Regions from separate parts of the Williamsia sp. R60 genome, predicted to be linked through region 2. Evidence: predicted binding sites of a transcription regulator. Region 2 holds the regulator's gene; the other holds the start of a gene.
The links. Region 2 encodes LexA, which represses DNA repair genes until DNA is damaged. Its sites were predicted from a motif close to CGAACANNTGTTCG; they were not measured.

Region 1 (5,096 bases), on a different contig from region 2:
GCGCAACATCTCCCACCCCCGCGGCACGGTGATCCGGGTGGCGTGCGTGTCACACAGATCCCACGAATGCGGTTCGGCCGAGGTCGCCAGCGGACCGACCACCGCGGTCGAGTCCGAATACACAAAAGTCAGAGTTGCCACCGCCGGATTGGCGCAACCGGGCCTGGAACACTGACGTGGGAGCCTCACGGAGGAAGATTATCCCGACCGACTGGCGGGTCGTAGCAGGACACACCGTCCGCGACTGCCTAGACTTGCGCTCTATGGCTCCCATTCGTCCTCCGCTGGCACGACCGCGGCGCCGGCGAACCTCACGTGGTGTGCCCCGGGTCCGTGATCGGCGGGGCCGCGGACTGCGTTCGACGTTGCTGCCCACCCACGTCCCCGCCTGGACCAGTCGGGCACAGTCGTTCGATGCGGTGGTGCTCGAGGCGTTCGCCGAGATCGACGCGCGTTGGCACGCCCGGTTGACCGATCTGGACATCGCGGTGGACGACGTGCCGAGGATGCTTCCGCGCGACCCCGAGACCGTTCAATGGCCGGTGGAGGTGACGGCCGATGGCCCGATCCCTCTTGCGCGGCTCATCCCGTCCGGTATGGACTCGCAGGGGCGAGCCACGAAGGCGCGCATATTGTTGTTCCGCCGCCCGCTGGAGAGCAGGGCGAAAAAGGGTGCAGATCTGCTCGACCTCGTGCACGAGGTCCTGGTGCAGCAGGTCGCAGCACACCTCGGTGTCGACGAGGACACGATCGATCCGCCACCGACCTGAGAGGCGTTGAGCAGACCCACTCTTGCCGGGTCTGTCGACGGCTTCGGAGCAGACGCCCCGAGCTCACAGAGCGGGGGGTGCAGAGAAAAACGAGAGACCTAGACGATCCCGCGCTTGATACGGCGACGTTCGCGCTCTGATAGGCCGCCCCAGATTCCGAAGCGTTCATCTTTGTGCAGCGCGTATTCCAGGCATTCCGGACGTACTTCACAACCCTGGCAAATGCGCTTGGCTTCCCGGGTCGAACCGCCCTTTTCAGGGAAAAAAGCTTCTGGATCGGTCTGTGCGCACAGCGCACGGTCCTGCCACTGGTCTTCGACTGCTTCGAACATATCATCGAATGCCGACGTGACCAGGCTCAGGCGAGGACGTTCAGTTTGGTTGGTTTCGGATGCATTCGATTGCGAATCGACTTGCGGTTCAAGGCTGTTGGTAGCCATGTGTTCCAGAGCCATCGTCCCGCCTCCTCATCTCACTTCGAATTGTGCAGTTGGTCAATCGGATTCGAACAAGTGATCGATCCCCGTGCCCCGCAACAATTCTCGCTGTCAAAACAGGGAATGACACTGATGTGATTAGACACGGGTTTGGGTGTCCAGGTCAAGCGCAGCGGGGAAATTGCTTTATCACCCTCTGCCCGATTTCGTTGTCTCGACACGGCGCAGAGCGAGGAAAAGTCAGGCGAGGATATCGAATCGCCGCAAAAACCCCCAAATTGCGCGACGTCGCCGTGAGCAACGTTACGTGCACTCGGCTCACTTCGCTGGCACTCTCGGCAAGCGCCTACCCTGGTTCCCTGTGAAGGTGACGGTTCTCGTCGGAGGCGTCGGTGGCGCCCGGTTTCTGCAAGGTGTACGTGAGCTCCTGGGACATACCCCGTTCCCGGAGGTTCTCGCGTCCGGTCGCGCCCCGGCCGACCATGAGGTGACGGCAATCGTCAACGTGGGAGACGACGCGTGGATGCACGGGGTCCGGATCTGTCCGGACCTCGACACCTGCATGTACACACTCGGTGACGGCATCGACACCGAGCGCGGCTGGGGCCGACGCGGGGAGACGTGGCACGCGAAGGAGGAACTGGCTGCCTATGGTGCCGACCCCGATTGGTTCGGGCTGGGCGACCGCGACCTGGCGACCCATCTGATCCGCACGCAGATGCTCGACGCGGGTTACCGGCTCAGCGATGTGACCGCAGCGTTGTGCCGACGGTGGGATCCGGGCGTTCGCCTGTTGCCCGCCACCGACGACCGCCACGAGACCCACGTCGTCGTCACCAAGGAAGAGGACGAGAAGGTCGCCATCCACTTCCAGGAATGGTGGGTGCGCCACCGGGCGCAGATCCCGACCCACGGGTTCGCGCAGGTCGGTTCGGACGATGCCAAAGCCGCGCCCGGGGTTCTCGACGCCATCGCCGAGGCCGACATCGTCTTGCTGGCACCGTCGAACCCCGTGGTCAGCGTCGGCGCAATCCTCTCGGTCCCCGGCATCCGGGGAGCGTTGCGGACAACCGCCGCACCGGTCGTCGGCATCTCCCCCATCATCGGGACCAGTCCCCTGCGCGGAATGGCCGACGAGTGTCTCTCGGTCATCGGCGTCGAGACGAGCCCCGAAGGTGTCGGTCGACACTATGGAGCGCGTAGCGGGAACGGCATCCTCGACGGGTGGCTCATCGCACAGGGAGACACCGCCGACATCCCCGGAGTGACGGTCGCGTCTGTTCCCCTGCTGATGAGCAATCCGGAGACGACGGCCCAGATGGTCCGCGACGCATGTGATCTCGTGGGTGTGGCGCATGGATGAGGACCACGCCGCCGGTGGGACGATCCAGATCCTGCCGATCACCGGCCTGCCGCGGTTCCGGGCGGGTGACGACCTCGCCGGTGCGTTGGCAACGGCGGCTGATTGGTTGCGTACCGGCGACATCTTGGTGGTGACCAGCAAGATCATCTCGAAGGTCGAGGGCCGGATGGTGCCGGCCCCCACCGAGCCGGAAGCCCGCGACATCGCCCGTCGCGCCCTCGTGGACTCCGAAGCCGTGCGAGTGGTGGCCCGCAAGGGCCGCACACTGATCACCGAGAACAAGCTCGGCATCGTCCAGGCGGCATCGGGCGTCGACGGCTCCAACGTCGACGGTGACGAATTGGCCCTGCTTCCCACCGATCCTGACGCCAGCGCTGCGGCCCTGCGCGCGTCCCTGCGCGACCGACTGGGTATCGACGTGGCCGTATTGATCACAGACACGATGGGACGGGCCTGGCGGGTCGGACAGACCGACGTGGCAATCGGAGCCGCAGGTATCGCTGTCACCCACCCGTACGAGGGTTCGGTCGACGAGTACGGCAATCCGCTGATCGTCACCGACATCGCCGTCGCGGACGAACTGGCCGCTGCCGCCGATCTCGTCAAGGGCAAATTGGGCGAGATCCCGGTGGCGGTGGTGCGCGGTCTGACTCCGCGCGAAAACGGCACCACCGCAAGGGATCTCCTTCGCCCCGGCGACGAAGACCTGTTCTGGTTGGGTACTGCCGAAGCCATCGATGTGGGTCGACGGCAAGCGCTCCTCATGCGCAGGTCAGTCCGTGATTTCACCGACGAACCGGTACCGGCCGACGTGATGAGGGCAGCGTTCGCCGACGCCCTGACCGCGCCTGCACCGCACCACAGCCGTCCGGTGCGCTTCGTGTGGCTGCGTGACCGCACCCGTCGCGTTGCGTTGCTGGACGCCATGGCGCTCCAGTGGCATCACGACCTGACCGAAGACGGCAAGACCGAATCGTCGATCAGCAAGAGAGTGGCGCGCGGTCAATTGCTCTATCGGGCGCCAGAAGTCGTCATTCCCGTGCTGACAGGCGATGGGCGGCACGACTATCCGGACGCCCGGAGGACGGCGGCGGAGCACACGATGTTCACCGTGGCCGCCGGCGCCGCCGTGCAAGGACTGCTCGTTGCCCTGGCCGTGCGTGATGTCGGGAGTTGCTGGGTGGGTTCGACGATCTTCGCGCCGGACGTGGTGAGAGCCGAGCTCGGGCTCCCTGCCGACTGGGAACCGCTGGGCACAGTTGCGATCGGATACCCCGCCGGCCGACTGGAACCGAGGTCACCCGCGAACGTCGACGACCTGGTGGTGGAACTGTGAGCGCCCAGAGCCTGCACCGCTCGACCACCGAACTGCTCACCGGATGGCAGGCACCTGACCCGCACCAGGATTCGTTACGTCACACCGTGCTCGCGTTCCTGGCGGCCGCACCGCGCGGGTGCCTTCGCGAGAGTGCGGCGGGGCACATCACCGCGTCGACCATCGTGATCAACGCGGCCCGTACCCACGTGCTGCTCACCTTGCATCCCCGGGTCGGCAAGTGGATCCAGCTCGGTGGGCACTGCGAGGACACGGACGAGACCATCGCCGACGTCGCCACTCGTGAGGCGCGAGAGGAATCCGGGATCGCCGGCCTCGACGTCGTACCGGAGCTGGTCCAGATCCACACGCACCCGATCACCTGCTCGCTGGGTGTACCCACCCGGCACCTCGACCTGCGGTTCGCGGCGTTTGCCGACGACAATGCCGACGGCTCCCTGCCTGCCATCGTCCGCAGCGACGAGTCGGTGGATCTGGATTGGTGGCCCATCGACGCGCTGCCCGAGAACACCGAACACCCCGCCATCCCGGCGCTGATCGACGCAGCCCTCAGCGCTGCATCCGGTCGCTAGACCCGTACGCCCTTGCCGATGGCCACGACGCCGCCGTTGCTGAAAGCGAACCGCTCGCGGTCACGTTGTTCGTCGACGCCGACGATTTCGCCGTCTGACACCACGACGTTCTTGTCCAGGATGGCCTTTCGCACGACCGCCCCTTTACCGATCCGCACACCCGGCATCAGCACGCTGCCTTCGACGGTGGCACCGTCTTCGACGATCACGTTGGAACTCAGGACAGAGTTGCGAACGGTGGCTGCTGAGATGATGCTGCCCGCCCCCACCATCGACTCCTGCGCGAGGCCTCCCTGGACGAACTTCGCAGGCGCCACGAGATAGTCCGCGGAGCCGTGAATGGGCCAGCGCCGGTTGTAGAGGTTGAAGATCGGGTGTACCGACACCAGGTCCATGTGGGCGTCGTAGAAGGCGTCGAGGGTGCCGACGTCGCGCCAGTATCCGCGGTCGCGGTCGGTGGCCCCGGGCACCTGGTTGTCCTTGAAGTCGTAGACGAACGCCTCACCGCGGTCGACGAAGGCCGGGATGATGTCGCCGCCCATGTCGTGGTCGGAGTCGGGGTTGTCGGCGTCGGCCTTGATCGCCCTCACCAAGGCGTCGGCCGTGAAGACGTAGTTG
Region 2 (5,096 bases):
TCGGTGAAACCCGCAGCTGCGGTACCGGAGTCGTCGCCGCCGGCGCCGCTGCTCTGCGGTTCATGGGAAGGTCCGAGGGGACGGTACTCGTCAACGTTCCCGGGGGTCAGATCACGGTGACGGTCGATGACGAGAACACAACGCTGCGCGGCCCGTCGGTACTCGTCGGCGCCGGAGTGCTCAACGAGGGATGGCTCTAAAATCGGTATGCACCACACCTACCCGAGTGTCACCATGGTGATCTCATGACCGAAAACAACAAGGCCGGCAACGATCAGCGCGACGCGCCGACGATCGGCGAACTCCAGCTCGACGAACGCAGTTCGCTGCAGCGCGTCGCCGGATTGTCCACAGAGCTCACCGACGTCACCGAGGTCGAGTACCGCCAGCTACGACTCGAACGGGTTGTCCTGGTCGGGGTCTGGACGCAGGGCAGCACCACTGCGCAGGCCAATTCGAGTCTCGCCGAACTCAAGGCCCTCGCCGAGACGGCTGGGTCGGAAGTTCTCGAAGGTCTCATCCAGCGTCGTGAAAAGCCCGACCCGGCAACCTATATCGGGTCCGGCAAAGCTCACGAGCTGCGTGAGATCGTCTTGGCCACCGGCGCCGACACCGTCATCTGCGATGGCGAGCTGACCCCTGCTCAGCTGACCGCTCTGGAAAAAGTGGTCAAGGTCAAGGTTGTCGATCGAACTGCGCTGATCCTCGACATCTTCGCCCAGCACGCGACGTCGCGAGAAGGCAAGGCGCAGGTCGCGCTGGCACAGATGGAGTACATGCTCCCGCGGCTTCGTGGCTGGGGTGAATCCATGTCCCGGCAGGCGGGTGGCCGTGCCGGCAGCAATGGCGGCGTCGGACTGCGCGGACCCGGTGAGACGAAGATCGAGACCGACCGCCGACGGATCCGCGAACGCACAGCGAAACTGCGGCGCGAGATCCGCGAGATGAAGACGTCACGAACCACCAAGCGCGCCAAGCGAAAGCAGGCTGCCGCGTCAGCGGTGACCATCGTCGGGTACACGAACGCCGGCAAATCGAGTTTGATCAACGCGTTGACCGGATCGGGCGTGCTGGTCCAGAACGCCTTGTTCGCAACCCTCGATCCGACAACCCGTCAGATGTCCCTCGAGGATGGCCGTGAACTGGTCATCACCGACACCGTCGGATTTGTCCGGCATCTGCCCACCCAGCTGGTCGAGGCCTTCCGTTCGACCCTCGAGGAAGTCGCCGACGCCGATCTGCTCCTGCACATCGTTGATGGTTCGGACCCGGTTCCGACCGACCAGATCATGGCGGTGCGGAAGGTGATCGAATCCGTGCTCGAGGAGGAGAATGCAACAGCTCCGCCCGAACTGCTCGTGATCAACAAGATTGATGCCGCCGACCCGCTGGTACTGGCGCAGCTCAAAGGGCTGTTCTCGACAGCTGTGTTCATCTCGGCGGCCACCGGCGAGGGCATCGACGTACTCCTCGATCGCATCCGGGAGTCGGTGGCCAGGAACGACGTGCACGTCAGTGTCCGGGTGCCGTATGAGCGTGGCGACCTCGTGTCCCGGATCCATGCCGAGGGTGACGTATTGACCGAACGTCACGAGGCGGACGGGACTGCGATCACCGCCACGGTGCCTGCCGCGCTGTCGCGCCAGCTGGCATCTCTGGCCATTCCCGAGTCAGCCGAATAGCCCTCCGAACTGCAGCTTTGGGCCAGATGTAGAATCCGGTTACAGTTGGATATCCAACCAATGCCACCTGTAATGGAGACCTGACGATGGAACGCACCCTTTTCGAGCCCGAGCACCTTCTCTTCCGCGATTCGTACCGGAGCTTCCTCGAACAGCACGTGGCGCCGAACCACGAACGCTGGGAAGAGCAGAACCTGGTGGACCGGGATGTCTGGGTCGAAGCAGGCAAGAACGGATTCCTCGCGGTGGAGGCGCCCGAGGAGTTCGGCGGCGGGGGAGTCGACGACTTCCGTTACAACACCATCATCGACGAAGAGACCGTCCGCGGCGGCTACAGCGGTATCGGCTTCGCGCTGCACAACGACGTGGTGGCGCCGTACCTGCTCGACCTCTGCAATGACGAGCAGAAGGCACGCTGGCTGCCCGGCTTCGTCTCCGGTGAGCTGATCACCGCGATCGCGATGACCGAGCCCGGCACCGGGTCCGATCTCCAGGGCATCAAGACCAACGCCAAGAAAGACGGCGACAACTGGGTGCTGAACGGTTCCAAGACGTTCATCACCAACGGCATCAACGCGGACCTCGTCATCGTGGTGGCCCGCACCGACCCCGAGGCCGGTGCGAAGGGGTTCAGCCTGCTGGTGGTCGAGCGCGGTATGGAGGGATTCGAACGCGGCCGCAATCTCGACAAGGTCGGGATGAAGGCGCAGGACACCGCCGAGCTGAGCTTCGACAACGTCAAGGTGCCCGCCGAGAACCTCCTGGGCGAGGAGGGCATGGGCTTCATCTACCTGATGCAGAACCTCCCGCGCGAGCGCCTGTCGATCGCTGTTGTGGCGGCCGGTGCCATGGAGTCGGTTCTCGAGACGACAATCCAGTACACGAAGGACCGCAAGGCATTTGGCCGCCCGATCGGTAGCTTCCAGAACTCGCGGTTCCTGCTCGCCGAACTGGCGACGTCCACCGCTACCACCCGTGTGTTCGTCGATCGGTGTATCGAACTGCTGAACGAGAAGAAGCTCACCGTTCCGGACGCGGCGATGGCGAAGTACTACGCCACCGAGAACCAGGTCCACCTCATCGATCGTTGCCTGCAACTGCACGGCGGCTACGGCTACATGCGTGAGTACTCGGTGGCCAAGGCCTTCCTCGATTCACGCGTGCAGACCATCTACGGCGGCACCACCGAGATCATGAAGGAAGTCATCGGCCGAAGCCTCGGGGTCTGAGTACGTTTCATAACTACGCGAAGTGGGGTGCACCGGAAGGTGCACCCCACTCGTGTCTGCGTAGTACCCGCGTTTGTTCGGTTGCCGAGGATGTTGCCGGACGCCTCAGAGGCGCCGCATCACCGTGACGACTTTGCCCAACACAACGGCGTTGTCGCCGGGGATGGGGTCGAACACCGGGTTGTGCGGCATCAGCCACACCGCATCCTTGGTGCGTTTGAACGTCTTGACGGTCGCCTCCCCGTCGATCATGGCCGCAACGATGTCGCCGTTGTCTGCGACATTCTGCTGCCTGACGACCACCCAGTCGCCGTCACAGATGGCGGCATCGATCATTGACTCGCCGACCACCCGCAGGAGGAACAAAGATCCTTCACCGACAAGCTCTTTCGGTAGCGGGAACACGTCTTCGACGGCTTCCTCGGCCAGGATCGGCCCGCCGGCCGCGATGCGGCCGAGGACCGGAACGAACGTCGGTGTCGGCAGGGATTCGTCGGGTACCTGGACCTGGCCGGCCGCCGTGGCCGGATTGAGGTCGGTGTCCTGGATGTTGACCGCCCGGGGACGGTTGTTCTCGCGCTGGAGGAATCCTTTGCGCTCGAGGGTGCGGAGCTGATGAGCGACCGACGACGTGGAGGTGAGGCCGACGGCATCACCGATCTCGCGGATTGACGGGGGATAGCCGCGTTCGCGGACCGACGCCCGGATCACCTCCAGTACGGCTTTCTGGCGCGGGGTCAGCGACCCCTCGGCCAGCGGTTCGGAAGTGACCACCGTCGCGGCCGCCGCGTCCGGCGGCGTCCGGGTGTCTGTCGTATCGGCCATCAGGTCCTCCAGTTCGTACGGTGTCCGGCCAAGGTGTCGTAGCTGTCGAGAGAAGAAAACGCACACGTTGTTCGTTGGATTATGGGGATCACGCTAATGCAATCTGTCACAACTCTCAAACATTTGTTCGATTGGGCGTGGCGTGTGTCGGACCCCCGTGATACAACTCGAACATTCGTTCAATCGAACGAGTGATCGAACTGTTGACCCGAGGATCGAACAATGACTGCAGCCACCACCATCAGCCGCCCGGCCGCTGAGCGGCCCCGTCGCCGGCTCGCCCGAGTCGGTGGGCCCGTCGCCTCCGATCAGTACACCCGCACGGCGCGAGCGCGTGTCGACAGTACTCGCCGGCCGGCCGACCGCAGGCTCGCCGCAGACCGCCGTGTTGTGGTGGGCTGCTCCGAGCCTGGCAGTTACGCACCGTCGGCTGCCGTCGTCGAGCGCGATGTGTATTTCCGCCGACGTGCCTGGGCCGGGGCCGCCGTGGTCGGAATCGGCCTGATGATGCTCGTGTTGTTCCTCATGTTCTTCGGCCGGGTTGTCGAGAGCGGTGCCGCTCCGGCGAACACCGGGACGGCGGTCGTCCACGTGCAGTCAGGAGAATCGTTGGGCGACATCGCCTCTCGAATCGCTCCCGAGATGCCGACCGAAGCGGTGGTGGAGAAGATCATGGACCTCAACGCGATGAGCAATTCAGCGTTGTCGCCCGGGCAATCCCTGGTGACGCCGATCTACGCGCGGTAGCTGCAGTGCTGGGGCAAGCAATCGGCCGGGCGGTATCCTCTACAACAGAGTGTCCGGTCATTCCGACGGGGCCGCTGACGTCCGAGGAACCCTGCATGCACTGCCCGTTTTGCAAGAACGAGGACACGCGGGTCGTCGACTCACGGGTGGCCGACGAGGGCCAGGCGATTCGTCGTCGGCGGGCCTGCTCGCAATGCGGACGGCGGTTCACCACGGTGGAGAGCGCAGTCCTTGCGGTCGTCAAACGCAACGGCGTCACCGAACCCTTCAGTCGCGAGAAGGTGATGAGGGGCGTGAGGCGCGCCTGCCAGGGCCGTGCGGTCGACGATGACCGGCTGCACCTGCTCGCGCAGCAGGTCGAAGAGGCCGTCCGCGCCTCAGGATCGGCCGAAGTTCCCAGCAACGAAGTGGGCCTGGCGATCCTGGGCCCGTTACGGGATCTCGACGAGGTCGCTTACCTTCGCTTTGCGTCGGTGTATCGCTCGTTCGACTCAGTCGAAGACTTCCAGAAAGAGATCGACGATCTGCGAGCGGCCAAACCCTGACCGCCTTTCGTCCGGCAGTGGTGCCGCCGGATCAGCGCAGTTCCCGGATGGCCTTGATCGCCCGTTTC

Region 1: a site for LexA is predicted at 1,276-1,289, ahead of cofD (2-phospho-L-lactate transferase). Genes of this name have one in related genera too.

Annotation. Positions count from the first base shown of each region.
Region 1 is NZ_JBSSGR010000001.1:1,077,070-1,082,165, reverse strand. Features, by position in the region: gene ACVWY6_RS04775 (DUF3499 domain-containing protein) at 1-189, opposite strand, end outside; gene ACVWY6_RS04770 (metallopeptidase family protein) at 264-770, shown strand; gene ACVWY6_RS04765 (WhiB family transcriptional regulator) at 869-1,102, opposite strand; gene cofD (2-phospho-L-lactate transferase) at 1,569-2,570, shown strand; gene ACVWY6_RS04755 (coenzyme F420-0:L-glutamate ligase) at 2,563-3,906, shown strand; gene ACVWY6_RS04750 (NUDIX hydrolase) at 3,903-4,478, shown strand; gene glgC (glucose-1-phosphate adenylyltransferase) at 4,475-5,096, opposite strand, start outside.
Region 2 is NZ_JBSSGR010000004.1:271,352-276,447, forward strand. Features, by position in the region: gene dapF (diaminopimelate epimerase) at 1-200, shown strand, start outside; gene hflX (GTPase HflX) at 246-1,682, shown strand; gene ACVWY6_RS20210 (acyl-CoA dehydrogenase family protein) at 1,769-2,911, shown strand; gene lexA (transcriptional repressor LexA) at 3,017-3,736, opposite strand; gene ACVWY6_RS20220 (LysM peptidoglycan-binding domain-containing protein) at 3,959-4,483, shown strand; gene nrdR (transcriptional regulator NrdR) at 4,579-5,028, shown strand; gene hrpA (ATP-dependent RNA helicase HrpA) at 5,060-5,096, opposite strand, start outside.